Regions from separate parts of the Streptomyces odontotermitis genome, predicted to be linked through region 2. Evidence: predicted binding sites of a transcription regulator. Region 2 holds the regulator's gene; each other region holds the start of a gene.

What was found. The regulator HspR, encoded in region 2, represses chaperone genes until heat shock. The targets are predictions, from matches to a motif close to TTGAGNNNNNNNNNCTCAA.
Region 1: a site for HspR is predicted at 4,480-4,498, ahead of dnaK (molecular chaperone DnaK). Genes of this name have one in related genera too.
Region 3: a site for HspR is predicted at 3,038-3,056, ahead of clpB (ATP-dependent chaperone ClpB). Genes of this name have one in related genera too.

What each region holds. Positions count from the first base shown of each region.
Region 1 is NZ_JBNJLS010000002.1:537,805-550,442, reverse strand. It holds gene ACQB60_RS08615 (ABC transporter substrate-binding protein) at 1-780, opposite strand, end outside; gene ACQB60_RS08610 (ATP-binding protein) at 967-2,028, shown strand; gene ACQB60_RS08605 (vWA domain-containing protein) at 2,025-3,863, shown strand; gene ACQB60_RS08600 (OsmC family peroxiredoxin) at 3,984-4,409, shown strand; gene dnaK (molecular chaperone DnaK) at 4,557-6,431, shown strand; gene narI (respiratory nitrate reductase subunit gamma) at 6,433-7,158, opposite strand; gene narJ (nitrate reductase molybdenum cofactor assembly chaperone) at 7,155-7,730, opposite strand; gene narH (nitrate reductase subunit beta) at 7,814-9,421, opposite strand; gene ACQB60_RS08575 (nitrate reductase subunit alpha) at 9,423-12,638, opposite strand, start outside.
Region 2 is NZ_JBNJLS010000039.1:8,232-20,869, forward strand. It holds gene ACQB60_RS45340 (FG-GAP repeat domain-containing protein) at 1-1,069, opposite strand, end outside; gene ACQB60_RS45345 ((Fe-S)-binding protein) at 1,321-3,603, opposite strand; gene ACQB60_RS45350 (NAD-dependent epimerase/dehydratase family protein) at 4,070-5,056, shown strand; gene ACQB60_RS45355 (WecB/TagA/CpsF family glycosyltransferase) at 5,068-5,853, shown strand; gene dnaK (molecular chaperone DnaK) at 6,235-8,106, shown strand; gene grpE (nucleotide exchange factor GrpE) at 8,106-8,789, shown strand; gene dnaJ (molecular chaperone DnaJ) at 8,826-10,016, shown strand; gene ACQB60_RS45375 (heat shock protein transcriptional repressor HspR) at 10,023-10,475, shown strand; gene ACQB60_RS45380 (hypothetical protein) at 10,596-11,099, shown strand; gene ACQB60_RS45385 (helix-turn-helix transcriptional regulator) at 11,427-11,918, opposite strand; gene ACQB60_RS45390 (hypothetical protein) at 11,947-12,408, opposite strand; gene ACQB60_RS45395 (helix-turn-helix transcriptional regulator) at 12,408-12,638, opposite strand, start outside.
Region 3 is NZ_JBNJLS010000035.1:44-5,305, forward strand. It holds partial or broken gene ACQB60_RS44470 (helix-turn-helix transcriptional regulator) at 1-677, opposite strand, end outside; gene ACQB60_RS44475 (helix-turn-helix transcriptional regulator) at 807-1,724, opposite strand; gene ACQB60_RS44480 (hypothetical protein) at 2,099-2,452, shown strand; gene ACQB60_RS44485 (pyridoxamine 5'-phosphate oxidase family protein) at 2,559-2,990, opposite strand; gene clpB (ATP-dependent chaperone ClpB) at 3,141-5,262, shown strand, end outside.

The DNA.
Region 1 (12,638 bases), on a different contig from region 2:
GATGACCGTGCCGAGCGCGGGGACGGCCGTCCCTGGCGGCTCCGGGTCCTGGAGCAGGGGAGCGGCGAACAGGGCCGCCGGGTCGTCCGCGTGGTACGGATGACGGCCGGTCGCGGCGTAGTAGAGCGTGACCCCGAGCGAGAACAGGTCGGACGTCGCCGATGGCTCCGCGCCGCGGACCCGCTCCGGGGCGAGGAACCCGGGCGTGCCGATGATGCCCTGCGTGATGCGCGGCAGACCGGAGCTGGGGCGCAGCGAGATCCCGTAGTCGGTGAGGGTGATCCTGCCGCGCGGGCGACCCGACTCGTCCGGCGCGAGAAGGATGTTGGCCGGTTTCACATCCCGGTGCAGGATGTCCAGGCGGTGCCCGGCCGTCAGGGCCTTGAGCACGGCGGCGCCGATCCCCGCGACCTCCGCGTCCGGCAGCGGCCCGCTCTCCCGGACCACCGACTCCAGGTCGGCCGCCCCGGTGACGTACTCCATGACGATCCACGGCAGCCCGTCGTGCTCGATCACGTCCAGCACGCTGGCCACGTGCGGATGGTGGCTCAGGCGCGCGGCGTGCTCGGCCTCGACGCGGGCTCGCGCGATCCGCTCGGCCCGCTCCTGCTCGCTCAGGCCGTGCGGCACCTCGATCGCCTTGAGCGCGGCCTGGCGGCCGAGTGCCTCGTCGTCCGCGAGCCAGACGCTGCCCATGCCGCCGCTGCCGAGCCGCCGGCGCAGCCGGTACCGGCCGATGCTGCCGCTGCCGCTGCCGCTGGCCTGGTTGTTCCCCGGCATCCCCAATTCCCCCGCGTCGAAGCCTGGTTGCTGGCCGCATCGAGCAGCGCGGCGTCCAGGATGGCAGGTCGTCCCGGAAGTCACCCCGAAAAATGGGCTGCGCCTCGGGTCACACGCGGCACACACTGTCCGTATCGGACATCGCGCCCCTGCGCGCCCCCTCACCCACCATGAAGGAGTCTGCGCGTGCAGGCAGCCGTCAGTGTCACGCCCGCCAGAATTCCCGAGCTGCTGCTCGGGCTCGCCACCGTGCGTCCCGTCTTCCTCTGGGGCGCGCCCGGCATCGGAAAGTCCTCGCTGGTGCGGAAGTTCGCGGAGTCGCTCGGGCTCGAGTGCGTCAGTCTGCTCGGGACGCAGCTCGCGCCCGAGGACCTCATCGGGGTGCCGCAGATCCGCGACGGGCGCTCCGTGTTCTGCCCGCCCGAGTCGATCGCCCGCGACGAGCCGTACTGCCTCTTCCTGGACGAGCTGAACGCGGCGACGCCGGACGTGCAGAAGGCGTTCTACTCGCTCATCCTCGACCGGCGGATCGGGAACTACGAGCTGCCCGAGGGGTCGATCGTGATCGGCGCCGGAAACCGTGCGACCGACAACGCCCTCGCCCGGCCCATCGCCTCCGCCCTCGTCAACCGCCTTGCCCACGTGCACCTTTCGGCCTCGGCGACGGACTGGCTCGGCTGGGCGGCGGGCGCGGGGATCCACCCGTGGGTCACGGACCATCTCACCGACCGGCCCGACCACCTGTGGTCCAAGCCGCCCAAGACGGAGGAGCCGTTCTCCACGCCCCGCTCCTGGCACATGCTCTCCGACGCGCTGCACTCCTTCGGGCCGACCCTCGACGAGGACACCCTGAAGGTCATCGCCCACGGACTGCTGACGCCGACGCACGCGGTCGCCTTCTGCGGGTACGTGAAGATCGTGCGCAGCCAGTTCGGGCTCGACGCCGTCCTCAAGGGCGAGGCGCGCTGGCCGCACCGGCTGGAGGACCGGGATCTGCTCTACTACCTCGCCGAGTCGTTCAGGGGGCGGCTCGCCAAGGAGCTGCCCGCCGCCAAGGAGCACGCGTCCCCTGCCGTGCGGCAGACCGCCTATCGCGCCAAGTCGCTGCTCGTGCAGCTCGCCGAGATATCCGTCGAGGTCGCCCAGACCGTCATCGCCGACGACGTGGACGGCAATCCGCTGCTGCCCGCGTGGTTCCTGGTCGAGGCCGCCCGTGACATGCCCCGCCTCGTCGAGGCCCGCCGATGAGCCGCGTACGGCGGAAGGGCGGGAAAGGAGACGGGGGGAAGGGAGACGGCGGGAAGGGGGAAGGGCGGCTCGATCCGGCAACCGAGGCGTATCTCAAGGGACTTGAGCTCGTGCGGCGCAATCCCGCCCTCGATTCGTTGGACGCCGACTTCTGCCGCAGCGGCTGCGGGGTGGCACCCGCGCACGGGTACGCCCTCGTCGACTCGGACGGGTGCGTGCACGTGCACCCGACCCGGCGGGCCGAACCCGCCGAGTGGGCCTGGGCGTTGGCGCACTGCCTGCTGCACCTCGGCTTCGGCCACGTCCCCGCCGCCAAGGGAGCAAGGACCCAGCCCGACCGGTACGAGCTGGCCGCGCGCTGCGTCGTCGTCCACCGCTTCCAGCAGACCTTTCCCGTGGGGCGGGCGCCCGACCACCTGCCCGCCGTCTTCCCCGGCGGGGACGAGGAGCAGCTCGCCGCCCGCTGGCGGCGCGACGGCATCCCGCCCGAGTACGAGCACTGCGGCGCCGGCGGCCCCACGCCCGACCAGGTCCTGGAGCCGTGGCCCGCCTGGTACGGCCCCGTCAAGGACTGGCAGTCGGTCTTCGCGCACGCGCTGACCCGCACCGTCTCCGCCGCGATGGACGTCGCGGGCGGGCGCCGCGAGGAGCTCAAGGGCGAGCGGGTGCCGACGCGGCCCTGGGAGCGGGCGCTGAACTGGTTCGTGTCCTCCTACCCCCTTCTCGGCGGCATCGCGGCCGGGATGACGGTCGTCGCCGACGCCGAACTCGCCCGCGCCCACGACATCTCCGTCGCCGCGGTGAACGCCGAGGCGGGCGAGATCTACATCAACCCGCTGCGGCGGTACGCGGACGAGGAGTGGCGCTTCATCCTCGCCCACGAGATGCTGCACGCCGCGCTGCGGCACGGGGACCGGCAGGGCGCCCGCGACCCGTACCTGTTCAACGTCGCCGCCGACTACGTGATCAACGGGTGGCTGCGGGAGATGGGTGTCGGCGAGATGCCCGAAGGGCTGCTGTACGACCCGGAGTTGGCGGGGCTCTCGGCCGAGGAGGTCTACGACCGGATCGTCACCGACCAGCGGCGGCAGCGGCGTCTCGCGACGCTGCGGGGGAAGGGGCGCGGGGACGTTCTGGGTGAGCCGCTCGGGCGGCCCGTGGGGGACTACGTGGATCTCGACGAGTTCTACCGGCGCGGCCTCGTGCAGGGCTTCGACCTGCACCACCAGCAGGAGCGCGGCCTGCTCCCCGGCGGACTCGTCGAGGAGATCCGGGCGCTCGCCCACCCGCCGGTGCCATGGGATGCCCGACTTGCCCGCTGGTTCGACGAGTTCGTGCCGAGGCCCGAGCCGCTGCGGACGTACGCCCGCCCCTCACGCCGCCAGGCCGCGAGCCCCGCCATCCCGCGCGCGGGGCGCCACTTCCCGCCCGAGGAGGTCGCCCGCTGCACCTTCGGGGTCGTCCTGGACACCTCAGGCTCGATGGGCCGCACCCTGCTCGGCAAGGCGCTCGGCGCCATCGCCTCGTACGCCGCCGCACGGGACGTACCGGCGGCGCGCGTCGTGTTCTGCGACGCCGCGCCGTTCGACGCCGGCTATGTGCCGGTGACCGAGATCGCGGGCCGGGTGCGGGTGCGCGGCCGGGGCGGCACCGTGCTGCAGCCCGGCATCGACCTGCTCCAGCGCGCCGACGACTTCCCGCCGGGCGCCCCGGTCCTCGTCATCACCGACGGCGCGTGCGACGTGCTGCGGGTGCGGCGCGAGCACGCGTATTTGGTGCCGGAGGGCGCGCGGCTGCCGTTCACGGCGCGAGGGCCGGTGTTCCGGGTGAGGTGAGGTGAGGTGAGGTGCAGTGAGCGGGGCGTGGCCGGTCCTGCACGCGCCCCGCCGCGAGGTGTGGTCGGATGGGTGCTTACGGAACGTTGCTCACCGCACACCACCGAAGGGATCCGCATCGTGGCTACCACGCGCTCCGCGCACACGGTCTGGGAAGGCAGCCTCACCGAGGGCTCCGGCACCGTGACCTTCGACTCCTCCGGCATCGGCCAGCAGCCGGTGTCCTGGCCGTCCCGCGCCGAGCAGGCAAACGGCAAGACCAGCCCCGAGGAGCTCATCGCCGCCGCGCACTCCAGCTGCTTCTCGATGGCCCTCTCGCACGGCCTGACCCAGGCGGGCACCCCGCCCACGAAGCTGGTCACGTCGGCGGACGTCACCTTCCAGCCGGGCACCGGCATCACCGGCATCCACCTCACCGTCGAGGGCACCGTGCCGGGCGTCGAGGAGGCCGCGTTCGTCGAGGCCGCCGAGGGCGCCAAGGCCAACTGCCCGGTCAGCCAGGCCCTTTCGGGGACGACCATCACGCTGTCGGCGAAGCTCGCCTGACGCCGGACCGCCGCACCTCACCGACTGCCGCGCTCCCTTCGAGGGGGCGCGGCAGTCGTGCTGTGCGGTCTTGACAGGAGCCCACTCAAGTTTTGTGCTGGAGACCTGGACAGCGGGGGCGTGGACAACCGGGAGAGGGGACGGGACATGGCTCGTGCGGTCGGGATCGATCTCGGGACGACGAACTCGGTGGTGGCGGTCCTGGAGGGCGGCGAGCCCACCGTCATCGCCAACGCGGAGGGCGCACGCACCACGCCGTCGGTCATCGCCTTCGCCAAGAACGGCGATGTGCTGGTCGGCGAGGTCGCCAAGCGGCAGGCGGTCACCAACGTGGAGCGCACCGCACGGTCCGTCAAACGCCATATGGGCGAGGCCAGTTGGCGCTTCCCCGAGAGCGGTGACGTCGACGGCACCCGCTACACCGCGCAGGAGCTGGCCGCGCGCGTGCTGCAGAAGCTGAAGCGCGACGCCGAGTCCTACCTGGGCGAGGACGTCACCGACGCGGTCGTCACCGTCCCCGCCTACTTCGACGACACCCAGCGGCAGGCCACCAAGGAGGCCGGGGAGATCGCCGGCCTGAAGGTGCTGCGGATCATCAACGAACCGACGGCGGCGGCCCTCGCGTACGGCCTCGACAAGGCCGACGAACAGCTCGTCCTCGTCTTCGACCTGGGCGGCGGCACCTTCGACGTCTCGCTCCTGGAGATGGGCGAGGGCGTCATCGAGGTGAAGGCCACCAACGGCGACACCAAGCTCGGTGGCGACGACTGGGACCAGCGGATCGTCGAGCACCTCGTGCAGCAGTTCAAGAATGCGTACGGGATCGACCTCGCCAAGGACAAGATGGCCCTCCAACGGCTGCGCGAGGGCGCCGAGAAGGCGAAGATCGAGCTGTCCTCGTCCAGCGAGACGGACATCAACCTCCCCTACATCACGGCCTCCGCGGAGGGCCCGCTGCACCTGGCGGAGAAGCTCACCCGGGCCCAGTTCGAGGCGCTCACCGCCGATCTGCTCGACCGCTGCAAGGAGCCCTTCCACCAGGCGGTCCAGGACGCGGGCGTGCAGCTGTCCGCCGTCGACCACGTGATCCTGGTGGGCGGCTCGACGCGGATGCCCGCCGTCACGGAGCTGGTGCGCGAACTCACCGGCAAGGACCCGCACAAGGGCGTCAACCCGGACGAGGTCGTCGCGGTCGGCGCGACGCTCCAGGCGGGCGTGATCCGCGGTGACGTCAAGGACGTCCTGCTGCTCGACGTGACCCCGCTGTCCCTCGGCATCGAGACCAAGGGCGGCATCATGACGAAGCTGATCGAGCGCAACACCACGATCCCCACCCGCCGTTCGGAGACCTTCTCCACGGCGGAGGACAACCAGCCCTCGGTCGGCATCCAGGTCTTCCAGGGCGAGCGCGACATCGCCGCGTACAACAAGAAGCTCGGCGTCTTCGACCTCACGGGCCTGCCGCCCGCCCCGCGCGGCGTCCCGAAGATCGAGGTGACCTTCGACATCGACGCCAACGGCATCATGCACGTCTCGGCGAAGGACGAGGCCACGGGCCGCGAGCAGCGCATGACGGTCACGGGCGGCTCCGCGCTCCCCAAGCAGGACATCGACCGCATGGTCAGGGAGGCCGAGGAGCACGCGGAGGAGGACCGCAAGCGCCGCGAGGCCGCCGAGACGCGCAACCAGGCGGAGCAGCTCGTCTACCAGACGGAGCGGTTCCTGCGCGAGAACGAGGAGCGTGTACCCGCCGACACGAAGACCGAAGTGGAGGCGGCGGCAGCGGAGTTGAAGGCTCTCCTGAAGGACGGCACGGACACGAACGCGATGCGCACGGCGGCGGAGAAGCTCGCGTCGGTCAGCCAGAAGATGGGCCAGGCGATGTACGCGAACGCGCAGTCCGCGCAGTCCGCGGAGCAGCCTCCGCAGGACGCCCCGGCCCAGGAGGACGTCGTGGACGCGGAGATCGTCGACGAGGACAAGGGGGACGGCACCAAGGGCGGGGGAGCGGGGAAGAGCTGACTCAGGACCCCGTCCGCTCCCACCCCCGCCGCGGCGGCCGCGGCCCCATCTGCCGGGGGTCGCGGCTGCGGTACACCACGTACGGCCGGAACAGGTACTGGACCGGGGCGCTGAACATGTGCACGAGGCGGGTGAAGGGGAGCAGGGCGAACAGGGCCATGCCGATGACCGCGTGGATCTGGAACGTGAGCGGGACGCCCACCATGGCGTCCACCTTCGGCTGCAGCGTGAACAGGCTGCGCGCCCACGGGGCGATCGAGTCGCGGTAGTTGTAGCCCTCGTCCAGGCCCGAGTTGGTGAGCTTCGCCCACATGCCCATGATGATCGCCGCGAGCAGGAAGACGTACATCACCTTGTCGTTGGCGGTGGTCGCGCGGAACACGGGCGCGTTGGTGCGGCGCCGGTAGATGAGCATGAGGATGCCGAGCACCGCGAGCGCGCCCGCCGCCGTGCCGCCCCACAAGGAGAGCCGGTGGTAGGCGAGTTCCGTCATGCCGACCTTGTCCGTCCACGACTCGGGGATGAACAGGCCCATGAGATGGCCCACCAGCACGAAGAGGATGCCGTAGTGGAACATCGGTGACGCGATGTTGAGGAGCTTCGACTCGTAGACCTGCGAGGAGCGCGTCGTCCAGCCGAACTTGTCGTAGCGGTAGCGCCAGATGAGGCCCGTGACGAGCAGCACGAAGGCGACGTACGGGAGGGCGCCCCACAGCAGCGTGTTCATGATCGGTCTCCGGTCAGTACGGGCAGCAGCCGGGTGGCGCCGAACGGTTCGAGGCCGACCTCCTCGGTCGGCGGCCCGGAGCGGGCCAGGGCCTGCGCCTCGGCGCGGTCCTTGGGCGAGGGCCCCGGCAGCGTCGTGCAGACCGCCGCGAGGACCGACGCGTAGGGCGTGCCGTGGTCGGTGAGGGCCAGGCGCAGGAGTTCCAGGCCGCTGCGGTGCTCCTCCAGGAGCAGTGGGCCCGCCTGCGCGGAGAACTCCAGGACGGCGGGGAGGAAGTCCGGCAGCTCCTCGCCGGTGAACTCCAGGCCGTGCTCCCGGTAGATCTGCTTGAAGCGGACCAGGGACATCCCGCGCCGCCGCGTGTCGCCGTCCCGCCACCAGCTCAGGTACAGGCTGTGCCGGTTCTTGAAGTCGAAGACCCGCACGTAGTCCTCGGCGAGCTCCTGCGGGGGAGTGGACTCCGCGTAGGAGAGGAAGTCCGCGAGCTGCGGGGCCGCCGCCCGCAGCAGGGGCAGCCGCTCGTGGAACTCCGCGTCGGGGTAGACCAGGCAGATCGCCGCGGCCTGGTACAGGACGGCGTGCGGCGTCGCCGGGGACGCCTCGCGCGCCGAGGACCTGCTCGCCCTGCGCGACCGGCTCTGCTTGCTCGACCTGCTCACGGGCGCTCCTCCACTTCGGGCTCCTTGTCGGCGGTCTGCCGCTCGCGCAGCGCGTGGAAGTTCTCGATCGTGACGAGGGGCAGCTGCTTGCGGCCCGAGTCCTGGCCGAACGGCCCGTCGCCGCCCATGCCGGGGCCGTCCTCGTAGTCGAGGCTGCACGAGTCCGGCAGGGCCGACTCCTCCAGCGCCTTCGCGTCGCCCATCGCGGCCGTCGGGATGACGTAGCGGTCCTCGTACTTGGCGATGGCGAGCAGGTGGTACATCTCCTCGATCTGCGCGGCCGACATGCCCACCGACTCCGCGATGGAACTGTCCGGCCGGTCCCCGAGGTTGATGGCCCGCATGTGCGAGCGCATCGCGGCGAGCTTCTCCAGGGAGGAGCGGACCGGGCCGACGTCCCCGGCCGTGAAGAGCGACGCGAGGTATTCGAGGGGGATGCGCAGGGTGTCGATCGCCCCGAAGAGGTTGTCCGCGTCCTCGCCGTCGTGGCCGGTCTCGGTCAGCGCGTCCACGACCGGGGAGAGCGGCGGGATGTACCAGACCATCGGCATCGTGCGGTACTCCGGGTGCAGCGGGAGCGCCACCTTGTGCTTGCTGATGAGGGCGTGCACGGGGGAGCGGCGGGCCGCCTCGACCCAGTCGTGCGGGATGCCCGCCTTCTCGGCCGCGCGCCGCACCTCCGGGTCGTCCGGGTCGAGGAACACCCCCAACTGCGCGTCGTACAGCTTGTGTTCGTCCGGCTCGGAGGCGGCCTCGGTGACCTTGTCGGCGTCGTACAGGATCACCCCGAGGTAGCGGAGGCGGCCCACGCACGTCTCCGAGCAGACCGTGGGCAGACCCACCTCGACGCGCGGGTAGCACATGGTGCACTTCTCGGCCTTGCCGGTCCTGTGGTTGAAGTAGACCTTCTTGTACGGGCAGCCGGTGACGCACTTGCGCCAGCCGCGGCAGTGGTCCTGGTCGACCAGGACGATGCCGTCCTCCGCGCGCTTGTACATCGCGCCCGAGGGGCAGGAGGCGACGCACGCCGGGTTCAGACAGTGCTCGCAGATCCGCGGCAGATAGAACATGAAGGTCTGCTCGAAGGCGAACTTGACCTTCTCGGCGGCCTGTTCACGGGTCTTGGCCACCATCGGGTCGAGGTCGCCGTGCTCCGGGGCGCCGCCCAGGTTGTCGTCCCAGTTCGACGACCACTCGATCTTCATGGGCTTGCCGGAGATCAGCGAGCGCGGCTTGGCCACCGGGTAGTCGTCGCCCAGCGGGGCGTCGGTGAGGTTCTTGTACTCGTACGTCCAGGGCTCGTAGTAGTCCTTGACCTCGGGCAGCTTCGGGTTCGAGAAGATCTCCAGGAGCGACTTGATGCGGCCGCCCTGCTTGAGCTTCAGGGCGCCCTTCTTGTTGAGCTCCCAGCCGCCCTTCCACTTGTCCTGGTCCTCGTAGCGGCGCGGATAGCCCTGTCCGGGGCGGGTCTCGACGTTGTTGAACCAGACGTACTCCATGCCGTCCCGGTTGGTCCACGCCTGCTTGCACGTGACCGAACAGGTGTGACAGCCGATGCACTTGTCGAGGTTCATCACCATCGCGACTTGAGCCATGACGCGCATCTCAGTACTCCACATCCTGCGAGCGGCGGCGGATGACCGTCACCTCGTCGCGCTGGTTGCCGGTCGGGCCCAGGTAGTTGAACGCCCAGGACAACTGGGCGTAGCCGCCGATGAGATGGGACGGCTTGAGGATCACGCGGGTCAGGGAGTTGTGGATGCCGCCGCGCTTGCCGGTGGCCTCGGCCTTCGGGACGTTCACGGTGCGCTCCTGCGCGTGGTGCATGTACACCGTCCCCGCCGGCATGCGGTGCGAGACGATCGCGCGGGCCACGACCACGCCGTTGCGGTTCACGGCCTCGATCCAGTCGTTGTCCTTCACCCCGATCGCGTCCGCGTCCTGCGGCGCCATCCAGATGCACTGGCCGCCGCGCGAGAGCGACAGCATGAACAGGTTGTCCTGGTACTCGGAGTGGATCGACCACTTGTTGTGCGGGGTGAGGTAGCGGACCGTCACCTCCTTCGTCCCGTCGGGCCCGAGCCGCGGCTCGCCGAAGAGGCGGTTCATGTCCAGGGGCGGCCGGTAGACCGGCAGCGCCTCACCCAGCTCGTGCATCCAGTCGTGGTCGATGAAGAAGTGCTGGCGCCCGGTGAGGGTGTGCCAGGGCTTGAGGTGCTCGGTGTTGAGGGTGAACGGCGCGTAGCGGCGCCCGCCCGACTCGCTGCCCGACCACTCCGGGGAGGTGATGACCGGCACCGGCTCGGCTTGCGTGTCCGCGTAGCTGATGCGCTTGCCCTCGTGCTCGGCGGCCAGGTGCGCCATCTCCTGCCCGGTGCGCGCCTCCAGGGTGTGGAAGCCCTGGGTGGCGAGCCGGCCGTTGGTGGTGCCCGACAGGGCGAGGATGGTGTTGGCGGCCTTCACCGCCGTGTCCATCGCGGGGCGCCCGTCGGCGGGACCGCCGCGCACGACGCCGTTGCGCTCGCGCAGCTCGTCGACCTCCTGGTCGGGGCGGAGCATGATCCCCTTGGCGGGCAGGCCGAGTTGCTCCACGTTCGGGCCGAGCGCGACGAACTTCGCGCCGATCGCCGTGTAGTCCCGCTCCACCACCGCGAGGCCCGGCATCGTCTTGCCGGGCACCGGCTCGCACTCGCCCTTGCGCCAGTCCAGGACCACGCCGCCGGGCTGGGCGACCTCGCCCGGGGTGTCGTGCTGCAGGGGCGTCGCCACCAGGTCCTTGCGGGTGCCCAGGTGGTCCACGGAGAGCTCGCTGAGCCGGTCGGCGATCGCACGGAACGCGTCGAAGTCGGAGCGGGCCTGCCAGGGCGGGTCGACGGCCGGGGTGAACGAGTGGACGTACGGGTGCATGTCCGTGGTCGCGATGTCGTGCTTCTCGTACCAGGTCGCGGCGGGCAGCACCACGTCCGACAGGAGCGTCGAGGAGGTCTGCCGGAAGTCGAGGGACACGAGGAGGTCGAGCTTGCCCTCGGGCGCCTCGTCCCGCCAGGTGACCGTGGTGGGCCGCTCGTCGGGCGCGGCCTCCTCGGCCCGCAGCGACGAATGGGTGCCCAGCAGGTGCTTGGTGAAGTACTCGGCGCCCTTCGCGGACGAGCCGAGCAGATTGGCCCGCCACAGGGTCAGCACGCGCGGCCAGTTCTCCGGGGCGTCGGGGTCCTCGCACGCGAACTTCAGCGTGCCCGCCTTGAGTTCGGCCACCGTGTCGGCCACCGGGTCGGACGTCTCCCCGAGCTCCAGGGAGCTGCGGTCGAAGGTCGGGTACGAGGGCATCCAGCCCGAACGCGCCGACAGGGCCAGGCAGTCGGCGCCCGTCATCCCCTCGAACTGCCCGGTGCCCAGCGGCGAGGACAGCACGTCGGCGGAGAACTTGTCGTAGCGCCACTGGTCGGTGTTGGTGAACCAGTACGCGGTGCCGATCATCTGGCGCGGCGGCCTGCTCCAGTCGTTGGCGCTCGCCAGCGTCGCCCAGCCGGTGATCGGCCGGCACTTCTCCTGGCCCACGTAGTGCGCCCAGCCACCGCCGTTGCGGCCCTGGCAGCCGGTGAGCTGGAGCAGCGCGAGGAAGCCCCGGTAGATGGTCTCCGAGTGGAACCAGTGATTGGTCCCCGCACCCATCAGGATCATGCAGCGCCCGCGCGACTTCTCCGCCGTCGCCGCGAACTCCCTTGCGATCTTCACGCATTGGGCCGCCGGGACGGAGGTGTGCGCCTCCTGCCAGGCTGGGGTGCCCGGCGTCTCCGCGTCCTCGTACGACGCGGGCCACTGCCCCGGAAGCCCCGGGCGCGCGACGCCGTACTGTGCGAGCAGCAGATCGAAGACCGTGGTGACCAGCGGCCCGTCCTGGCCGCCGAGCCGGGTCGCCGGCACGCCGCGGCGCACCACCTCGCCGCGGCCCTGACCGTGCTCGCCGCCCTCCGTGTCGAAGCGGGGCAGCAGCACCTCGACGCCGCCCGCGACATCCGCGCCGTGCAGCGACAACTGCGGCTTGATGCTGCCCAGTTCGAGGTTCCACTTGCCCTTGCCGGACTCCGTCCAGCGGAAGCCCAGCGAACCGTTCGGGACGGCGGGCTGGCCGGTCGCCTCGTCGAGCACGACGGTCTTCCACTCGCCGCCCTCGCCGGGCTGGTTCAGGTCGCTGGCGCGCAGGAACTTCGACGGGACGTAGGCGCCGTCCCTCTCGGTGAGGGTGACCAGGAACGGCAGGTCGGTGAACTTCCGTACGTAGTCGGTGAAGAAGTCCACCTGCCGGTCGACGAAGCACTCCTTGAGGACCACGTGCCCCATCGCGAGCGCCAGCGCGCCGTCCGTGCCCGGGTGGGGGTGCACCCACTCGTCGGCGAACTTCGTGTTGTCGGCGTAGTCGGGGGAGACCACCACGACCTTCTGGCCCCGGTAGCGGGCCTCCGCCATCCAGTGCGCGTCCGGCGTCCGCGTGACCGGGACGTTCGAGCCCCACATCATGAGATACGCCGCGTCCCACCAGTCGCCCGACTCCGGTACGTCGGTCTGGTCCCCGAAGACCTGCGGCGAGGCGACCGGGAGGTCCGCGTACCAGTCGTAGAACGACAGCATCGGCGCGCCGATGAGCCCCATGAAGCGGGCCCCGGCGGCATGCGAGACCTGCGACATCGCGGGGATCGGCGAGAAGCCCGCGACCCGGTCCGGGCCGTACGTCTTGATGGTGTGCACGTGCGCGGCCGCGATGATCTCGACGGCCTCGTCCCAACTGGCCCGCACCAGGCCGCCCTTGCCGCGCGCCTGCTG
Region 2 (12,638 bases):
CGGAGACGTCGCGCGCCTCCAGCGTGCCGCGCACCGTGCCCGGCACGTCGTACCGGAGCGCGACGCCGCGCGGCCCGGCGACGGCGGCGTCCGTGCCCTTGCCCTTCCCGAAGCGTCCGAAGGCCACGTCGGTTCCCGACGGGAGCAGCACCCCGGTCCGGTTGGGCCCCTTCGGCCCGCCGCGGACGACGCTGAGGGTGCCGCCCGCCTTCCGGACCACGATGTCGTCGTAGCCGTCCCGGTCCACGTCCGTCGCGGGCAGCGGCAGGATGTCGTTGCCCGGCGAGAGCAGCGGCTTCCCGGCGGCGCGCGGGGCGCCCTTGCGCGTGAACGGCCCGCGCAGGAAGCTCAGCCGGGCCCCGCTGGCGTGCACCACGAGGTCGCTCGCGCCGTCCCCGTCGAAGTCCCCGCAGGCGGGCTGGTCGGCCCAGTCGTTGCCGAACCGGGCCTGCGCCGGGACCTGGAGCTTGACGGCCTTGCCGGCGAGCCCGCGCGGCGACCCGAAGAGGATCTGCAGCGGCACGGGCGGCTGCCCCTGCCCGTCGTACGGCGGGTCGGTGGAGACGACGAGGTCGGTGAACCCGTCCTTGTTCAGATCGCAGGACGCCTCCGACTCGAAGGCGGCGGGCAGCTGGCCCTTGGTGCGGGCCCCGTTGGCGTGCGCGGTCAGCAACTGCCGCGCCCCGGGCGTCAGTCCGTCAGGACCGCCGTACAGCACTCCGATCCCGGCGTCGTCGCCCCCGTCGGGGTGCGCCAGGTCGTCGAGTACGAGGTCACGGGCGCCGTCGCCGTTGAAGTCGTCGTCGACGCGGCTGCCCTTGCCCTGCGGGACGGGCCGGAGCGCGGCACCCTTGCCGGCGAGGCTGACGGGCTTGTGGCTGCCGCTGCCGGAGCCGCCGCCGCTGTCACTGCCGTTGCCGCCGCAGGCGGTGGCGAGGGTGAGCAGGGCCGCACAGCCGACCGCCACAGAGACGAGCCGCGCCCGCTCCCTGTACCCGCCCCGCACCGGCCCCAGGCCCAGGCCCAGGCCCAAGCCCAGGCCCCGGCCCACGGGTCTGTCCCCGCTCACGCCACTGTCACGTATGCCCGCACTCCGCATTGCCGCTCCACCCCGACCACACCAGACGTCACAACGTCCACATGATGCGCCTGCACCCTGCACACGAGTAAGCCCGGGGGGATGCCGCTTTGGTCACGCAGGGGTCACAGGCACCGACGTACCGGCGTACTGGCGTACCGACGTGCCTGCCCGCCGACATGACGAACGGCCGGTGCCGTCCCTTCCGGGGCGGCACCGGCCGTTCGGCCGTACGGTTCGCGCTACTTGACGGGCTCCGGCTCCGGCGCGTCCGCCGACTCCTCCTCGCCCGCCGGGTCGACCGGCGTCTTCACGGAGTCGAGCAGGAGCTGCGCCACGTCCACGACCTGGATGGACTCCTTCGCCTTGCCGTCGTTCTTCTTGCCGTTGACCGAGTCGGTCAGCATGACGAGGCAGAACGGGCAGGCGGTGGAGACGATGTCGGGGTTGAGGGAAAGGGCCTCGTCCACACGCTCGTTGTTGATGCGCTTGCCGATCCGCTCCTCCATCCACATCCGCGCACCACCGGCGCCACAGCAGAAGCCGCGCTCCTTGTGCCGGTGCATCTCTTCGTTCCTGAGCCCCGGGACCTTGCCGATGATCTCGCGCGGGGGCGTGTAGATCTTGTTGTGGCGGCCCAGGTAGCACGGGTCGTGGTAGGTGATGATGCCCTCGACCGGGGTCACCGGGATCAACTTGCCCTCGTCCACCAGGTGCTGGAGCAGCTGGGTGTGGTGGATGACCTCGTAGTCGCCGCCGAGCTGCGGGTACTCGTTGCCGAGGGTGTTGAGGCAGTGCGGGCAGGTCGCGACGATCTTCTTCGCGGACCGGGGCTTACGGGATTCCTCCGTCGCCTTGCCGTCGTCGTCGAGCTCCTCGCCGAACGCCATGTTGAGCGCCATGACGTTCTCCTGGCCGAGCTGCTGGAACAGCGGCTCGTTGCCGAGGCGGCGGGCCGAGTCACCGGTGCACTTCTCGTCGCCGCCCATGATCGCGAACTTGACGCCCGCGATGTGCAGCAGCTCCGCGAATGCCTTGGTGGTCTTCTTGGCGCGGTCCTCCAGGGCGCCCGCGCAGCCGACCCAGTAGAGGTACTCGACCTCCGTCAGATCCTCGATGTCCTTGCCGACGACCGGGACCTCGAAGTCGACCTCCTTGAGCCACTCCAGGCGCTGCTTCTTCGCCAGGCCCCAGGGGTTGCCCTTCTTCTCCAGGTTCTTGAGCATCGTGCCCGCCTCGGACGGGAAGGCGCTCTCGATCATCACCTGGTAGCGGCGCATGTCGACGATGTGGTCGATGTGCTCGATGTCGACGGGGCACTGCTCCACGCACGCACCACAGGTGGTGCAGGACCAGAGCACGTCCGGGTCGATGACGCCGTTCTCCTCGTGCGTCCCGATCAGCGGCCGCTCGGCCTCCGCCAGGGCGGCGGCGGGAACGTCCTTGAGCTGCTCCTCGCTCGCCTTCTCCTCGCCCTCCATGGACTTGCCGCCACCGGCGAGCAGGTACGGGGCCTTGGCGTGCGCGTGGTCGCGCAGCGACATGATGAGCAGCTTCGGGGAGAGCGGCTTGCCCGTGTTCCAGGCGGGGCACTGCGACTGGCAGCGGCCGCACTCGGTGCAGGTGGAGAAGTCGAGGATGCCCTTCCAGGAGAACTGCTCGACCTGGGAGACACCGAAGACGGCGTCCTCGGCCGGGTCCTCCCAGTCGATGGGCTCCCCGCCGGAGGTCATCGGCTGCAGCGCGCCGAGCGCCACGTCGCCGTCCGCCTCGCGCTTGAACCAGATGTTGGGGAAGGCGAGGAAGCGGTGCCAGGCCACGCCCATGTCGGTCTTCAGGGCGACCGTGATCATCCAGATGAAGGAGGTCGCGATCTTCAGGCCCGCGAAGAAGTACGTGAGGTTCTGGAGGGTGGACAGGTCCATCCCGTCCAGCCAGGAGACGACCGGGTACGAGATGAAGAACGACGCCTCGTAGCCGTCCACGTGGTGCTGGGCGCCCTCGAGGGCGTGCAGCATGAAGATGCAGACGCCGACGATGAGGATGACGGCCTCGACGAAGTACGCCTGGCCGATGTTGGAGCCCGCGAAGCGCGACTTGCGGCCCGGTCGGCCGGGGCGGCTCAGCTGCCGGATGACGATGAGCGTCGCGATGCCGATGATCGTCAGCGTGCCGATGAGCTCGACGAAGATGTTGTACGGCGCCCAGTCACCGATGAGCGGCAGCATCCAGTCGGCCTTGAAGAGCTGCCCGACGGCGTTGACGATCGTCAGGAGCAGCGAGAAGAACCCCACCGCCACGAACCAGTGCGCGACGCCGACGATGCCCCAGCGGTTCATCCGCGTATGGCCGAGGAACTCCTTGACCACCGTGATGGTGCGCTGCTTGGGGTCGTCGGTACGGGTGCCGGCGGGGACGGGCTGGCCGAGCCGTACGAAGTTCCAGATCTGGAGGATGGCACGGCCGAACAGCGCGACGCCGACCGCGATTAGGACGAGCGACACGATGATCGCGGCGAGTTGCATTGAGGGCTCCTCGGGCCTGCGAGGCGGACTTCGTAGCTGACTGACTGGCTCAGCCGGCCACGCGATTACTAAGCGGTAACTTATGGAGTCCGTCTGAGACTACCCATTTACGGGGTTGCACTGTAGCCAGGGCGGCGGTGATCTGTGTCGCTCAGGCTTGCCTCACCGGGCAAACCGGATCGCCGGGCGCCGCTGCACGCGTACAGGCCGATGCCGGCCGGCGTGCGGTCGGTGGGGCGGCGGTCACGTGGGTCATGCGCGCATGAGACGGGGTGGTGCCGGGCGGCGGGCCCCGGCGCGCGGATGCGTTGTGCCCGTCGCGCGAAGAATGCGCCGACTTCTCGGCTGAATGGCTGGCGACCCGGCCGACGGTGCTTGTGCGCGCCGGGGCTGACGATCAACGAATGTATTTTTTGCCAGGGTTTGGCCCATTTGGCGTGGATGAAGGAGAAGGCGCGTGGCGAACATCGACGCGGTGGTGACCGGGGCGGGCGGCTTCATCGGAGGGCACCTCACCCGTGCCCTGCTCGCCGAGGGGAAGAGCGTCCGCGCCGTCGACCGCAAGCCGGTCGAGGAGTGGTACCAGGTCCACGCCGACGCGGTGAACACCGTCCGCGACCTCTCCCTGCGGGACGCCTGCGTGCAGGTCCTCGACGGCGGCGCCGGCGAGGTCTACCACCTCGCCGCCGACACGGGCGGCATGGGCTTCATCGAGTCCCACAAGGCCGCCTGCATGCTGTCCGTCCTCTCCAGCACCCACATGCTGCTCGCCGCCCGCGACAGCGGCGTCGGCCGCTACTTCTACTCCTCCTCCGCCTGCGTCTACGCCGCCGACAAGCAGACCGACGCCGACGTCACCGCGCTGCGCGAACAGGACGCCTACCCGGCGATGGCCGAGGACGGCTACGGCTGGGAGAAGCTCTTCAGCGAGCGCATGGCCCGCCACTTCCGCGAGGACTACGGACTCGCCGCCCGCGCCGCCCGCTACCACAACGTCTACGGCCCGTACGGGACCTGGACCGGCGGCCGCGAGAAGGCACCGGCCGCCGCCTGCCGCAAGGTCGCCGCCGCCGTCCTGTCCGGCGCGCGCGAGGTGGAGATCTGGGGCGACGGCGAGCAGACCCGCTCCTTCACCTACATCGACGACTGCGTCGAAGGCACCCTGCGCCTGGCCCGCAGCGAGGTGACCGAGCCCCTCAACGTCGGCTCCGGCCAACTGGTCTCCATCAACCAGCTGTACGCCGTCGTCGAGCAGATCGCCGGAGTCGAGCTGAGCCACCGTCACATCCCGGGCCCGCTCGGGGTGCGCTGCCGCAACAGCGACAACACCCGGATCTACAAGGAGCTCGGCTGGCAGCCCGGGATCTCCCTCCTGGAGGGCCTGGAGCCCACCTACCGCTGGGTGTACGACCAGGTGAAGGCCCAGCTCGACGGCCGCCCCCACCAGGTCTGACGGCGACCGCCATGGTGATCCCCCGCGTCGATGTGCTCGGCACCGCCGTCAGCGCCGTCGGGCCCCGCGTCGCCCTCGACGAGATCACCCGCTGGGTGCAGTCGGACGGCGCCGTCCGCAGCTACGTCTGCGTCACCGGCGTCCACGGCGTCATGGAATCCGTCCGCGACCCCGAACTCCGCGCCGTCCACAACGCCTCCGGGCTCACCGTCCCCGACGGGATGCCCATGGTGTGGGCCGGGCACCGGGCCGGGGCGTGGTGGATGGACCGGGTCTACGGGCCCGACCTGATGCTGGCCACGCTGCGCCGGGCCGCCGAGCGAGGCTGGACCTCGTACCTGTACGGCGGCGGACCCGGCGTGCCCGAGCTCCTCGCCTCCCGGCTCACCTGCCGATTCCGTGGTCTGAGGATCGTGGGCACTCACTCCCCGCCCTTCCGCCCGCTCACCGGGGCCGAGGACGAGGAGGCGGTCGCGCGCATCAACGCCAGCGGCGCGGACCTGGTCTGGGTGGGCCTGGCCACGCCGAAGCAGGAGCGCTGGATGGCCTCCCACCGGCCCCGCCTGAACGCGTCCGCGCTGCTCGGAGTCGGCGCCGCCTTCGGCTTCCACACGGGCCGCGTGCCGCAGGCGCCCGAGTGGATGCGCGGCCGCGGCCTGGAGCGGGCGTACCGCCTGTCGAAGGAGCCGCGCCGCCGGTGGCGCCGCTATCTGCGCAACAACCCGGAGTACCTGGCGCGCATCGCGGTGCGCCCGCCGAGGATCCTGCCGGTTCCGCAGAACGGTGAACTCCGTTGAGGATCACACTCGTTCACCGCTTCTACGCCTCCGGTTCTACGCCTCCGGTTCTACGCCTCCGGGGCGCCCAGCGGTGAGAACGGGGCGGTGCGTGACCAGGCGGCGACGCGGATGGCGACGCGAACGGGCCGTGGGGGTACGCGGGGCGGCTCAGTGCCGAGAAGGGGGTGCTTGAGCTGCTGCGGCAGTGACCGCGGGGCGAACCGCTGGTCTACCCCGACAAAGCGGGAAAAAGGCTTGCGGCGCCTCGCCCGTGTCGCGTTCCTGCCTGTAAGGGCGGGATAAAAGTTGAGTGGCCTCGACTCAGGTCTGTTGACGATGTCCGATGGGTCATGCATCCTTGAGTCAGTTCCACTCAAGAAGGTATCTGGAGGAATCGAAATGGCACGTGCGGTCGGCATCGACCTGGGCACGACTAACTCCGTCGTCAGCGTTCTGGAGGGCGGTGAGCCCACCGTCATCACGAACGCAGAGGGCGCCAGGACCACGCCGTCCGTCGTCGCCTTCGCCAAGAACGGTGAGGTGCTCGTCGGCGAGGTCGCGAAGCGTCAGGCGGTCACCAACGTCGACAGGACCATCCGGTCGGTCAAGCGCCACATGGGCACCGACTGGAAGGTGGACATCGACGACAAGGGCTTCAACCCCCAGCAGATCAGTGCCTTCATCCTGCAGAAGCTGAAGCGCGACGCCGAGTCGTACCTGGGCGAGAAGGTGGCCGACGCGGTCATCACCGTCCCGGCGTACTTCAACGACTCCGAGCGCCAGGCGACGAAGGAGGCCGGCGAGATCGCGGGCCTGAACGTCCTGCGTATTGTCAACGAGCCGACGGCGGCCGCCCTGGCCTACGGCCTCGACAAGGACGACCAGACCATTCTCGTCTTCGACCTCGGTGGCGGCACCTTCGACGTCTCGCTGCTCGAGATCGGCGACGGCGTCGTCGAGGTGAAGGCCACGAACGGCGACAACCACCTCGGTGGTGACGACTGGGACCAGCGCGTCGTCGACTACCTGGTCAAGCAGTTCAACAACGGCCACGGCGTGGACCTGGGCAAGGACAAGATGGCGCTCCAGCGCCTCCGTGAGGCCGCCGAGAAGGCCAAGATCGAGCTGTCCTCCTCCACCGAGACCACGATCAACCTGCCCTACATCACGGCCTCCGCCGAGGGCCCGCTGCACCTGGACGAGAAGCTCACGCGCGCCCAGTTCCAGCAGCTCACGTCCGACCTCCTGGAGCGCTGCAAGACGCCGTTCCACAACGTCATCAAGGACGCCGGCATCCAGCTGAGCGAGATCGACCACGTCGTTCTCGTCGGTGGCTCCACCCGCATGCCCGCCGTCGCCGACCTGGTCAAGGAGCTGACCGGCGGCAAGGAGGCCAACAAGGGTGTGAACCCGGACGAGGTCGTCGCCATCGGCGCCTCGCTCCAGGCCGGTGTCCTCAAGGGTGAGGTCAAGGACGTCCTGCTCCTCGACGTGACCCCGCTGTCCCTCGGTATCGAGACCAAGGGCGGCATCATGACCAAGCTGATCGAGCGCAACACGACGATCCCGACGAAGCGTTCGGAGATCTTCACGACGGCCGAGGACAACCAGCCGTCGGTGCAGATCCAGGTCTACCAGGGCGAGCGCGAGATCGCGGCGTACAACAAGAAGCTCGGGATGTTCGAGCTCACGGGCCTGCCGCCCGCGCCCCGCGGCGTCCCGCAGATCGAGGTCTCCTTCGACATCGACGCCAACGGCATCATGCACGTGACCGCGAAGGACCTGGGCACGGGCAAGGAGCAGAAGATGACCGTCACCGGTGGCTCCTCGCTGCCGAAGGACGAGGTCGACCGCATGCGCCAGGAGGCCGAGCAGTACGCGGACGAGGACCACCGCCGCCGCGAGGCCGCCGAGTCCCGCAACCAGGGCGAGCAGCTCGTCTACCAGACGGAGAAGTTCCTCAAGGACAACGAGGACAAGGTCCCCGGCGAGGTCAAGACCGAGGTCGAGGAAGCCGTCACCGAGCTGAAGGAGAAGCTCAAGGGCGAGGACACGGCCGAGATCCGCACCGCCACGGAGAAGGTCGCCGCCGTCTCGCAGAAGCTGGGCCAGGCCATGTACGCCGACGCCCAGGGCGCGCAGGCCGCGGGTGGCGCCGAGGGTGCCGCTCCGGGTGGCGAGGCCCCGAACATGTCGAAGGACGACGACGTCGTGGACGCCGAGATCGTCGACGACGAGAAGCCCGGTGACGCGAAGGGCGGCGCCGCCTGATGACTGAGGAGACCCCGGGCCTCGGCGACGCCGAGAACCCCGACGTCCCCTCCGGCGCCACCCCTGATGACGCGGCGCCGAAGGCCGCCGAGCCCTCCACCGAGGAGGGCCCGGCGGCCCCGGCCGGGGACGCAAGCCAGTCGGTCGGCCTGACCGCCCAGCTGGACCAGGTCCGTACCGCGCTCAACGAGCGCACCGCGGACCTCCAGCGGCTGCAGGCCGAGTACCAGAACTACCGCCGCCGGGTGGAGCGGGACCGGGTGACGGTGAAGGAGATCGCCGCGGCGAACCTCCTCACCGAGCTCCTCCCGACCCTCGACGACATCGGCCGCGCCCGTGAACACGGCGAGCTGGTGGGCGGCTTCAAGTCGGTGGCGGAATCCATGGAGACCGTCGTCGCGAAGCTCGGCCTCCAGCAGTTCGGCAAGGAGGGCGAGCCCTTCGACCCGACGATCCACGAAGCCCTGATGCACAGCTACGCACCGGACGTCACCGAGACGACCTGCGTGGCGATCCTGCAGCCCGGCTACCGGATCGGCGAGCGCACCATCCGTCCCGCGCGCGTGGCGGTGGCCGAGCCGCAGCCCGGCGCGCAGACGGTCAAGGAGTCGGAAGGGACCGCCGACGCCTCGGCCGCCGAGGCGGACGAGAAGAAGGAGACCGGTGGCCCGGACGAGGGCTGACGGCATTGAGATGAGTGAGGAGGGACGTCGAGGCCGATGAGCACCAAGGACTTCATCGAGAAGGACTACTACAAGGTCCTCGGCGTCCCCAAGGACGCCACCGAAGCCGAGATCAAGAAGGCGTACCGGAAGCTCGCGCGCGAGAACCATCCGGACGCCAACAAGGGAAACGCGAAGGCGGAGGAGCGCTTCAAGGAGATCTCCGAGGCGAATGACGTCCTCGGCGACCCCAAGAAGCGCAAGGAGTACGACGAGGCGCGTGCTCTCTTCGGCAACGGCGGCTTCAGGCCGGGCCCCGGCGGCGCCGGCGGCGGCACGTTCAACTTCGACCTGGGCGACCTCTTCGGAGGCGGCGCCCAGGGCGGTGGGGCGGGCGGCGCCGGCGGCTTCGGCGGCGGGCTCGGTGACGTCTTCGGGGGCCTGTTCAACCGGGGCGGCGGTGGCGCGGGGACGCGCACGCAGCCGCGCCGCGGCCAGGACATCGAGTCCGAGGTCACGCTCAGCTTCACGGAGGCGGTGGACGGCGCGACGGTCCCGTTGCGCATGTCGTCCCAGGCCCCCTGCAAGGCGTGCTCGGGCACGGGCGACAAGAACGGCTCACCGCGCGTGTGTCCCACGTGCGTGGGCACCGGCCAGGTATCGCGAGGCGGCGGCGGAGGCTTCTCGCTCACCGACCCCTGCGTGGACTGCAAGGGCCGCGGGCTGATCGCCCAGGACCCCTGCGACACCTGCAAGGGCTCGGGCCGCGCGAAGTCCTCGCGCACGATGCAGGTCCGCATCCCGGCGGGCGTCTCGGACGGTCAGCGCATCCGCCTCCGCGGCAAGGGCGCTCCCGGTGAACGGGGCGGCCCGGCGGGCGACTTGTACGTCGTTGTCCACGTCGACGCCCACCCGGTCTTCGGCCGCAAGGGCGACAACCTCACGGTGACGGTGCCGGTGACGTTCGCGGAGGCCACGCTCGGCGGCGAGGTCAAGGTGCCGACCCTCGGCGGTCCGCCCGTGACCCTCAAGCTGCCGCCGGGGACGCCCAACGGCCGTACGATGCGGGCCCGCGGCAAGGGCGCGGTCCGCAAGGACGGCACCCGCGGCGACCTCCTGGTGACGGTGGAAGTCACGGTTCCCACTTCCCTCACCGACTCGGCGAAGGAAGCACTGGAGTCGTACCGGAAGGCGACTGCGGGCGAGGATCCGCGGGCAGAACTGTTCCAGGCCGCGAAGGGAGCGTGACGGAAAGTGGACAGGGACGGCCGCCGACGCAACCCCTACCAACTGACCGACGAAACCCCGGTGTACGTCATCTCGGTGGCGGCACAGCTGAGCGGACTGCATCCGCAGACCCTCCGCCAGTACGACCGCCTGGGCCTGGTCTCCCCCGACCGCACCGCGGGCCGGGGCCGCCGCTACTCGGCCCGCGACATCGAACTGCTCCGCCAGGTGCAGCAGTTGTCGCAGGAAGAGGGCATCAACCTGGCCGGCATCAAGCGCATCATCGAGCTGGAGAACCAGGTCGCCGCGCTCCAGTCCCGCGTCGCGGAGCTCTCCGCGGCCGTGGAGGGAGCCGCCGCCGCCATGCAGCAACGTGAGGCGGCGGTACACGCCTCGTACCGCCGCGACCTGGTGCCGTACCAGGATGTGCAGCAGACGAGTGCGCTGGTGGTGTGGCGCCCGAAGAGACCGGGCGACTAACACTTCTCCGCGTGCGAAGTGCTTGTACAAAGGGGCCGGGAGGCGGGAACCTCCCGGCCCCTTCGCGCGTTGCGGAGGGCGACCTGATCACGTGATCGTTGTGGGGGAAGTGAGCAACACATGGCCATGGTGGGCCTGTTCTGGATCGCCGAGGGCGATGTGTACGTGGGCGCGAAGCCGTCGGGCCTGGCCCCCGGCGTCCGCCTGACACCGGAGGGCGTGGTGGCCCTCGGCCACAACCAGTCGGGCCTGTGGCTCTGGGAGGACGTGCACGCCCTGACGGTGGCGGACATCCCCGTGAAGTCCCTGAAGCGCCAGGTGGGCGCGGTGGTGGACCTGGCCCTCACGGTCGGCCTCGGCGGCGCGGACGAGGCCCCGGCGATGACGGTGTGCGTGGAGTCCCCGGACGGCGAGGAACACGAACTGACGGCGTACGTCGCCGCGGCCACGGGCTACTCCCAGACCGAGGTCGACCTCTCCCGCACACTCCTGTCCCGCCTGACGGAGGGCGCCGCGACGATGTCCACGACGCTGGCGTCCATGTCGGAGTGGGGCCGCGCGTGGGAGGGCGGGTCGCCTCGGGGGGCTGAGCGGGTGGGGTTGTTGCGGGGGTGGGTGGGTTAGTGGGCTGACTGTCCCTGCCCACGAGGGGCAGGGTGGGCGTGCCCCGGCTTCCTCCCGGCGCAGCAGGTGGAGGTCGACGGCCGGGGCACGCCCGGGGAAAGTCGGCCCTGCGGTCGGAGTTGTGCCGCAGGACCTTCCGCACGGCGGGACGGACCTCGGCAGAGGCCCCCCGTGTCTCGTGTCCCGCCGGGATCCACGATGCAGGGCCCTGCGGGTGCGGCACCAGCGTCATCTTGTTGCTGTGCAGGGTGCGGGGGTGGGGACAGGGAGGGACTAATGGGGTCAGGAGGCCCAAAGAGGCTAGAAAAAATGGCGGGGCTAGCGGGGCTAGCGGGCGAAGCCTGAGCCGAGGGCGTTGGACTGGCTGAGCAGGTAGCCGAGTTGGGCGCGGCTGGTGCTGCCGAGAGTGGTGGCGAGTTTGGCGATGTGGACGCGGGCTGTGCGGACGTTCATGCTGAGGCGGGTGGCGATCTGACCGTCGGTGAGACCTTCGGTCAGGAGAGCGGCGATGGCCCGCTGTCGCGGGGTGATGCCTCCCTGGCCAGTGGGTGGGTGGGCCGCGACCGGATACATGGGGGTCGCCCTGTGCCACAGGCAGTCGAAGATGGCGACCAAGTGGTGCACGACATCCGGCTGGTGGAGCCGGAGAGCCACCGTGCGGTCCTGGTTGGCGGGGATGAAGGCGACGGTGCGGTCGAAGACGAGGAGTCGTTCGGTGACTTCGTCGAGGGTGCGCACTTCGACGTCGCCGGTGCTCTGCTCGAAATGCGCGACGGTGGCGAGCGAGTGGCGGGACGTGTGCTGATACAGCGTGCGCATGCGGGCACCGCGAGCGAGTACCGCATGCTCACGGGGGAAGGGCATGGGCGGCCAGCTCCTGGGGTGCCCGAGCCCCCGGCTGGATGGCGAGCGCTTCTCGTGAAGTGGCCTCCACGGCCTCGTCTATGGCCTGGTCGATGTGGTGAAATCCGCGCAGGACCGTGAGACCGGAGCCGACTGGTCTGGGTGGCGCCGCCACGCCCTGAGGCGCGACCGATTCCAGGACCGAGGCAAGTGCCGCTGTTCGAGCTCGCTGACCGGCGATGGTGCCCACGACGTCGTGGAGGAGACGAGTCAGGGCGACGTCCGGAGTGGCGGGCAGCAGCCATGTGGCGCACTCGGTAGGTGCCCGGAGAAGACCGAGGCGTAGCAGGCAGGGAGCTTCGTCGACCTCCACCCGGTGGATGCGGCCCTCGCGTAAGGCGTCTTTGTACAGGCTTTCGCCGAGCTCGCAGAGCCCCTCGGCGGGGTGCGGCGCATGACCTGGCATCAGCGGTCTTGTTTGAGGATGCCGGACTCGCCGATGAGGTAGCCGAGCTGGGCGCGGCTCTCGCTGCCGAGGGTGGCGGCGAGTTTGGCGATGTGGACGCGGACGGTGCGGACGTTCATGCCGAGGCGGGTGGCCATCTCCGCGTCGGTGAGGCCCTCGATGAGGAGAGTGGCTATGGCCCGCTGGCGGGGGGTGATGCCGCCCGGTTCGGTGGGCTGCGGGGCCGCGTA
Region 3 (5,262 bases), on a different contig from region 2:
CGGATCTCCAGGGCGACTTGGCGGTCGTGGCTGGCAGGGATGAAGGCGACGGTGCGGTCGAAGACGAGGAGTCGTTCGGTGACTTCGTCGAGGGTGCGGACTTCGACATCGCCGTCGAGCCGCTCGTAGTGGGCCTGGACGGGGAGTGCGTGGCGGGTGGTGTGCTGGTAGAGGGTGCGCATCCGGGCACCACGTGAGAGGAATGCCTGATCGCGCGGGAAGGCAAGGGCGAGCGCCTCCAGGGGGCGAACTCCGCCTGGCTGAATGGTGAGTACCTCACGGTGACTGGCCGTTATGGCCCGGTCTATGGCCGCGTTCACGTCGGCAAGTCCATCGTGCACGGTGATTGCCGCACGCCCTGGTGCGAGGGGGGATGAGGGGGGGACGAGTGGCAGGAGAGGTTCGAAGAGCCTGGCCAGCTTCTCTTCCTGCAGGCGTCGCTGTGCGATGGTCTCCTCGATGGAGCGCAACAGGCGGGGAAGAGTGACCGCGGGGGCGGTGGGGCGCAGCAGGTGAGGGGTGCCGTCATCCGGATGCAGGAGGTTGTGGTCGAGCAGGCAGGGAGCCTGAGCGGCGAGTTGGCCGGGCACGCCGTTCTCACGAAGGGCGCGGGAGTAGACGATGGTTCCGGTCTCGCACAGCTCGTCGGGTCCGTGCCGGTGGGGCTCAGGCGCCACGGTTTCGCATCCTCCTTCGCTGACGCTGCCGGAGTTTATGCCTCGGGTAACCAGTTGACGGCGAGTAGTCGGGTGGTGGGTGCGGGGGGCACGTGCGGGTTGGCTTGATCTCGACGGTCGAGCAGTTGCTCAGCTCGTGTCGTTGTCCAGGATTCCGGACTTTGCTATGAGGTAGCCGAGTTGAGCCCGGCTGCCGCTGCCGAGAGCTGCCGCGATTTTGGCGATGTGGGCTCGGCAGGTACGGACGTTCATGCCCAGGCGGCGCGCTATGGCCTCGTCCACGAGACCTTCGATGAGGAGCCGGGCGATGGTGCGTTGCACACCGGTGATGCCATTGGCGGTGGGGGCGTAGGGCACTTCTTCGAGGAGCGGAGTTGCTCGGCTCCAGAGTTGTTCGAAGACCTTCGCGAGATAGGCGACGAGGCCGGGTTGGCGTATTTCCAGGGCGACTTGACGATCGTCGCGGGCAGGAATGAACGCGATCGCGTGGTCGAATATGAGCAACCGGTCGATCACTTCTTCCAGCGTCCGGATCTCCACGTTTCCCTGGGCAATGCGCTCCGCGTACGCGAGAGTTCCCTGGCTGTGCCGCACGGTGTGCTGGTACAGGGTGCGCATGGTGACGCCGCGGTCGAGGACGGACTGGCCCCGTTTCAATGCCGCGTTGAGCGTGTTCTCGCTGCGGCCGCCCCCGGGTTGAACGGTGAGTACTTCGTAGCGGCATTCCGCCGTGGCGCGCTCTATGGCCTCTTCGATCCTTGCGTCACCTTCCAGGACGGTGATCGCGTGAGTCGTGGGCTCGGCCCGCGCGGTGATGGCCATGAATGGCTCGAAGATGTCGGTCAGTTCGACGGTGAGCCTTCGCCGTTCCTGGATCTCCCGCTCGATGGGATGGAGACGCTGTGCGAGCGCGGCGGAGGGGGACACCGGGCGAAGCCAGCCAGGGTCGTCCGGGTCGGGGTGCAGCAGGGCCGATTCCACGAGGCAAGGAGTGGTCTCAGCCTCTGCGCGCGCCAGGCGGCCATCGCTCAGTGCGATGGCGTACAACCTTGATCCCTCATCACACAGTGGGGTTGAGGGGTGAGGATGTGTCGTTTTCGCCCGTGTTATGTCCAAATCTCCACCCCCCAGGGTCCTGAACGTGCAGGAACATGATGCATCCACTGTGTGGCTTTGACGTGCTCGATTAGGACATCGTCTTGTTGGAGCCGGGGGAGTGGAACCTACCAAGTGAGGACGAAGCCGACCATGTTTAAGAGCATGCTTCGCTCAGTGCTTGTCGCCGCCTTCTCCGTAGGGTTGGTCGTGGGCGCGGTGAGTACGCTTGATTCAGCCCCGGATGGTGCGTCAGCGAGTACCTACTCCGTCTCCGCGACGCCTGGCGATATTGGCTGGAACGTGGGTCCGGCAGGGGCCGCGTCATGAGCACCCCTCCCGACGACCGCACCTTCCGCCGCGAAATGGCCACCGCCTACCGCTCCGGCTGGCACTTCATCGATCTCGTCACCGCCATCCCCGAGCAGGGCGACTCCCTCATGGTCACCCTCCTCGGCGAGCCCGTCGTTCTCGTTCGCGACGAGGACGACGAAGTGCGCGCCTTCCGGTGCCTGCGCCGCCCCCGCGGCGCCCCGCAGCCCGTGCGCTGTGCCATCCGGTACGGGATGGTCTTCGTCAACCTCGACCAGCGCGATCACGAGCTGGTCGGTGAGCGGCGCGGGCGCGGGCCGCGCTCCGAGTCCGCTCTGCCCACAACTGCCACCCCCCGCAGTGCCTGACGCGATTCCCCCGTCGTTGTAAATCGCGCAGGCGCTTCCCCCAGCAGCGGCGCCACCGTGGACCTGAACACGGTGGCGCCGCTGTGGTGTGTGCGGCCCGCATGCGTCAGGGAGCCTGCAAGGACCTGTGCCCCATCGCCCGGTCCAGCACGATCGCGATCACCACCCGGTCCGGGTTCGGCGACGGCACTCTCCCGTACCGCTCCTCGTAGCGCCGCTCCCCCTCGGCCACCTCCGCCGGATCCGTCCGCACCTCGGCCCGCCCCTCCAGCGTCGCCCATATCCTCCCCTCCACCTGGCAGACCGCCACCCGCGCACCCGGGCCGCCGTCCACGCCCGAGGCCGCGAGGACGTTCGTGACCTTCTTGCTGGACTTGTTCGCGAGGACGCGGGCGAGGCCGGCCTCGGGGTCGTACGTCACGCCGACCGGCACCACGTGCGGGGTGCCGTCCGGGCGGGGCGTCGTCAAGGTGCACAGGTGCCGCTCCCGCCAGAAGCTGAGAAACGGGGTACTCGGGTCTCGCGGGTCGATGGCCATGAGCGGGAACCTAGCTCTCCGGGACCTAGGTCCCTTCAGCCACCTCCTTGAGTGGAATAGGCTCAACTTTGTGTACGTTAGGTAAGTCATGGCGATGGCCATGGGCGTAGCCGTAGTGCCGTAGAGAGGTCTCAGGAGGAGAAGAGCAACGTGGACGCAGAGCTGACCAACAGGAGCCGGGACGCGATCAACGCGGCGACCAGTCGCGCGGTGAAGGACGGGCACGCGGACCTGACCCCCGCACACCTGCTGCTCGCGCTGCTGGAGGGGCAGGACAACGAGAACATCACCGACCTGCTCGTCGCCGTCGAGGCCGACCAGGCCGCCGTGCGCGCCGACGCCGAGCGGGCCCTCGGCGCGCTGCCCAGCGTGACCGGGTCGACCGTCGCCCCGCCGCAGCCCAGCCGCGAGATGCTGGCCGTCGTCGCCGACGCCGACCAGCGGGCCAAGGAGCTGGGGGACGAGTACCTCTCCACCGAGCACCTGCTCATCGCCACCGCCGCCGAGGGCGGGAGCGCCGGTGAGATCCTGAACAAGCACGGGGCGTCGGCGAAGAAGCTGCTGGACGCGTTCGAGAAGAGCAGGGGAGGGCGGCGGGTGACGACACCCGACCCGGAGGGGCAGTACAAGGCGCTGGAGAAGTTCGGGACCGACTTCACCGCGGCCGCGCGCGAAGGAAAGCTTGATCCTGTCATCGGGCGGGATCAGGAGATCCGGCGTGTTGTGCAAGTCCTGTCCCGGCGTACCAAGAACAATCCCGTCCTCATCGGAGAGCCCGGCGTCGGCAAGACCGCCGTCGTCGAAGGGCTCGCCCAGCGCATCGTCAAGGGGGATGTGCCCGAGTCGCTGCGCGACAAGCGGCTGGTCTCGCTGGACCTGGGCGCCATGGTGGCCGGGGCCAAGTACCGGGGTGAGTTCGAGGAGCGGCTGAAGACCGTGCTCTCCGAGATCAAGGAGAGCGACGGGCAGGTCATCACCTTCATCGACGAGCTGCACACCGTCGTGGGCGCGGGCGCGGGCGGAGATTCAGCCATGGACGCCGGCAACATGCTCAAGCCCATGCTGGCGCGTGGTGAGCTGCGCATGGTGGGCGCCACCACCCTGGACGAGTACCGGGAGCGCATCGAGAAGGACCCGGCCCTGGAGCGGCGCTTCCAGCAGGTGCTCGTCGCCGAGCCGTCCGTCGAGGATTCGATCGCCATCCTGCGCGGGCTCAAGGGGCGGTACGAGGCGCACCACAAGGTGCAGATCGCCGACAGCGCGCTGGTGGCGGCCGCCGCGCTCTCCGATCGCTACATCACCTCCCGGTTCCTGCCCGACAAGGCCATCGACCTTGTGGATGAGGCCGCCTCGCGGCTGCGCATGGAGATCGACTCGTCCCCCGTCGAGATCGATGAACTCCAGCGCTCCGTGGACCGGTTGAAGATGGAGGAGATGGCGCTGGCCAAGGAGACCGACCCGGCCAGCCGGGACCGTCTCGCCAAGCTCCGCCGCGACCTCGCCGACAAGGAGGAGGAGCTGCGCGGGCTCAACGCCCGCTGGGAGAAGGAGAAGCAGTCCCTCAACCGCGTCGGTGAGCTCAAGGAACGTCTCGACGAACTGCGCGGGCAGGCCGAACGCGCCCAGCGCGACGGGGACTTCGACACCGCCAGCAAGCTGCTGTACGGGCAGATCCCTTCGCTGGAGCGGGAGTTGGAGGAGGCCAGCGAGGCCGAGGCCCAGCAGGAGGCCGCCAAGGACACCATGGTCAAGGAAGAGGTCGGGCCCGACGACATCGCCGATGTCGTCGCCGCCTGGACCGGGATTCCCGCCGGGCGCCTCCTGGAGGGCGAGACGCAGAAGCTGCTGCGCATGGAGGACGAGCTCGGCAAGCGCCTCATCGGGCAGACCGAAGCCGTGCGTGCCGTGTCCGATGCGGTGCGGCGCACCCGCGCGGGCATCGCCGATCCCGATCGGCCCACCGGGTCCTTCCTCTTCCTCGGCCCGACGGGTGTGGGCAAGACCGAACTCGCCAAGGCCCTCGCCGACTTCCTCTTCGACGACGAGCGGGCCATGGTCCGCATCGACATGAGCGAGTACAGCGAGAAGCACAGCGTGGCCAGGCTGGTCGGGGCTCCGCCCGGATACGTGGGATACGAGGAGGGCGGTCAGCTCACCGAGGCCGTGCGGCGGCGCCCGTACTCCGTCGTCCTGCTCGACGAGGTGGAGAAGGCGCACCCGGAGGTCTTCGACATCCTGCTCCAGGTGTTGGACGACGGGCGGCTGACCGACG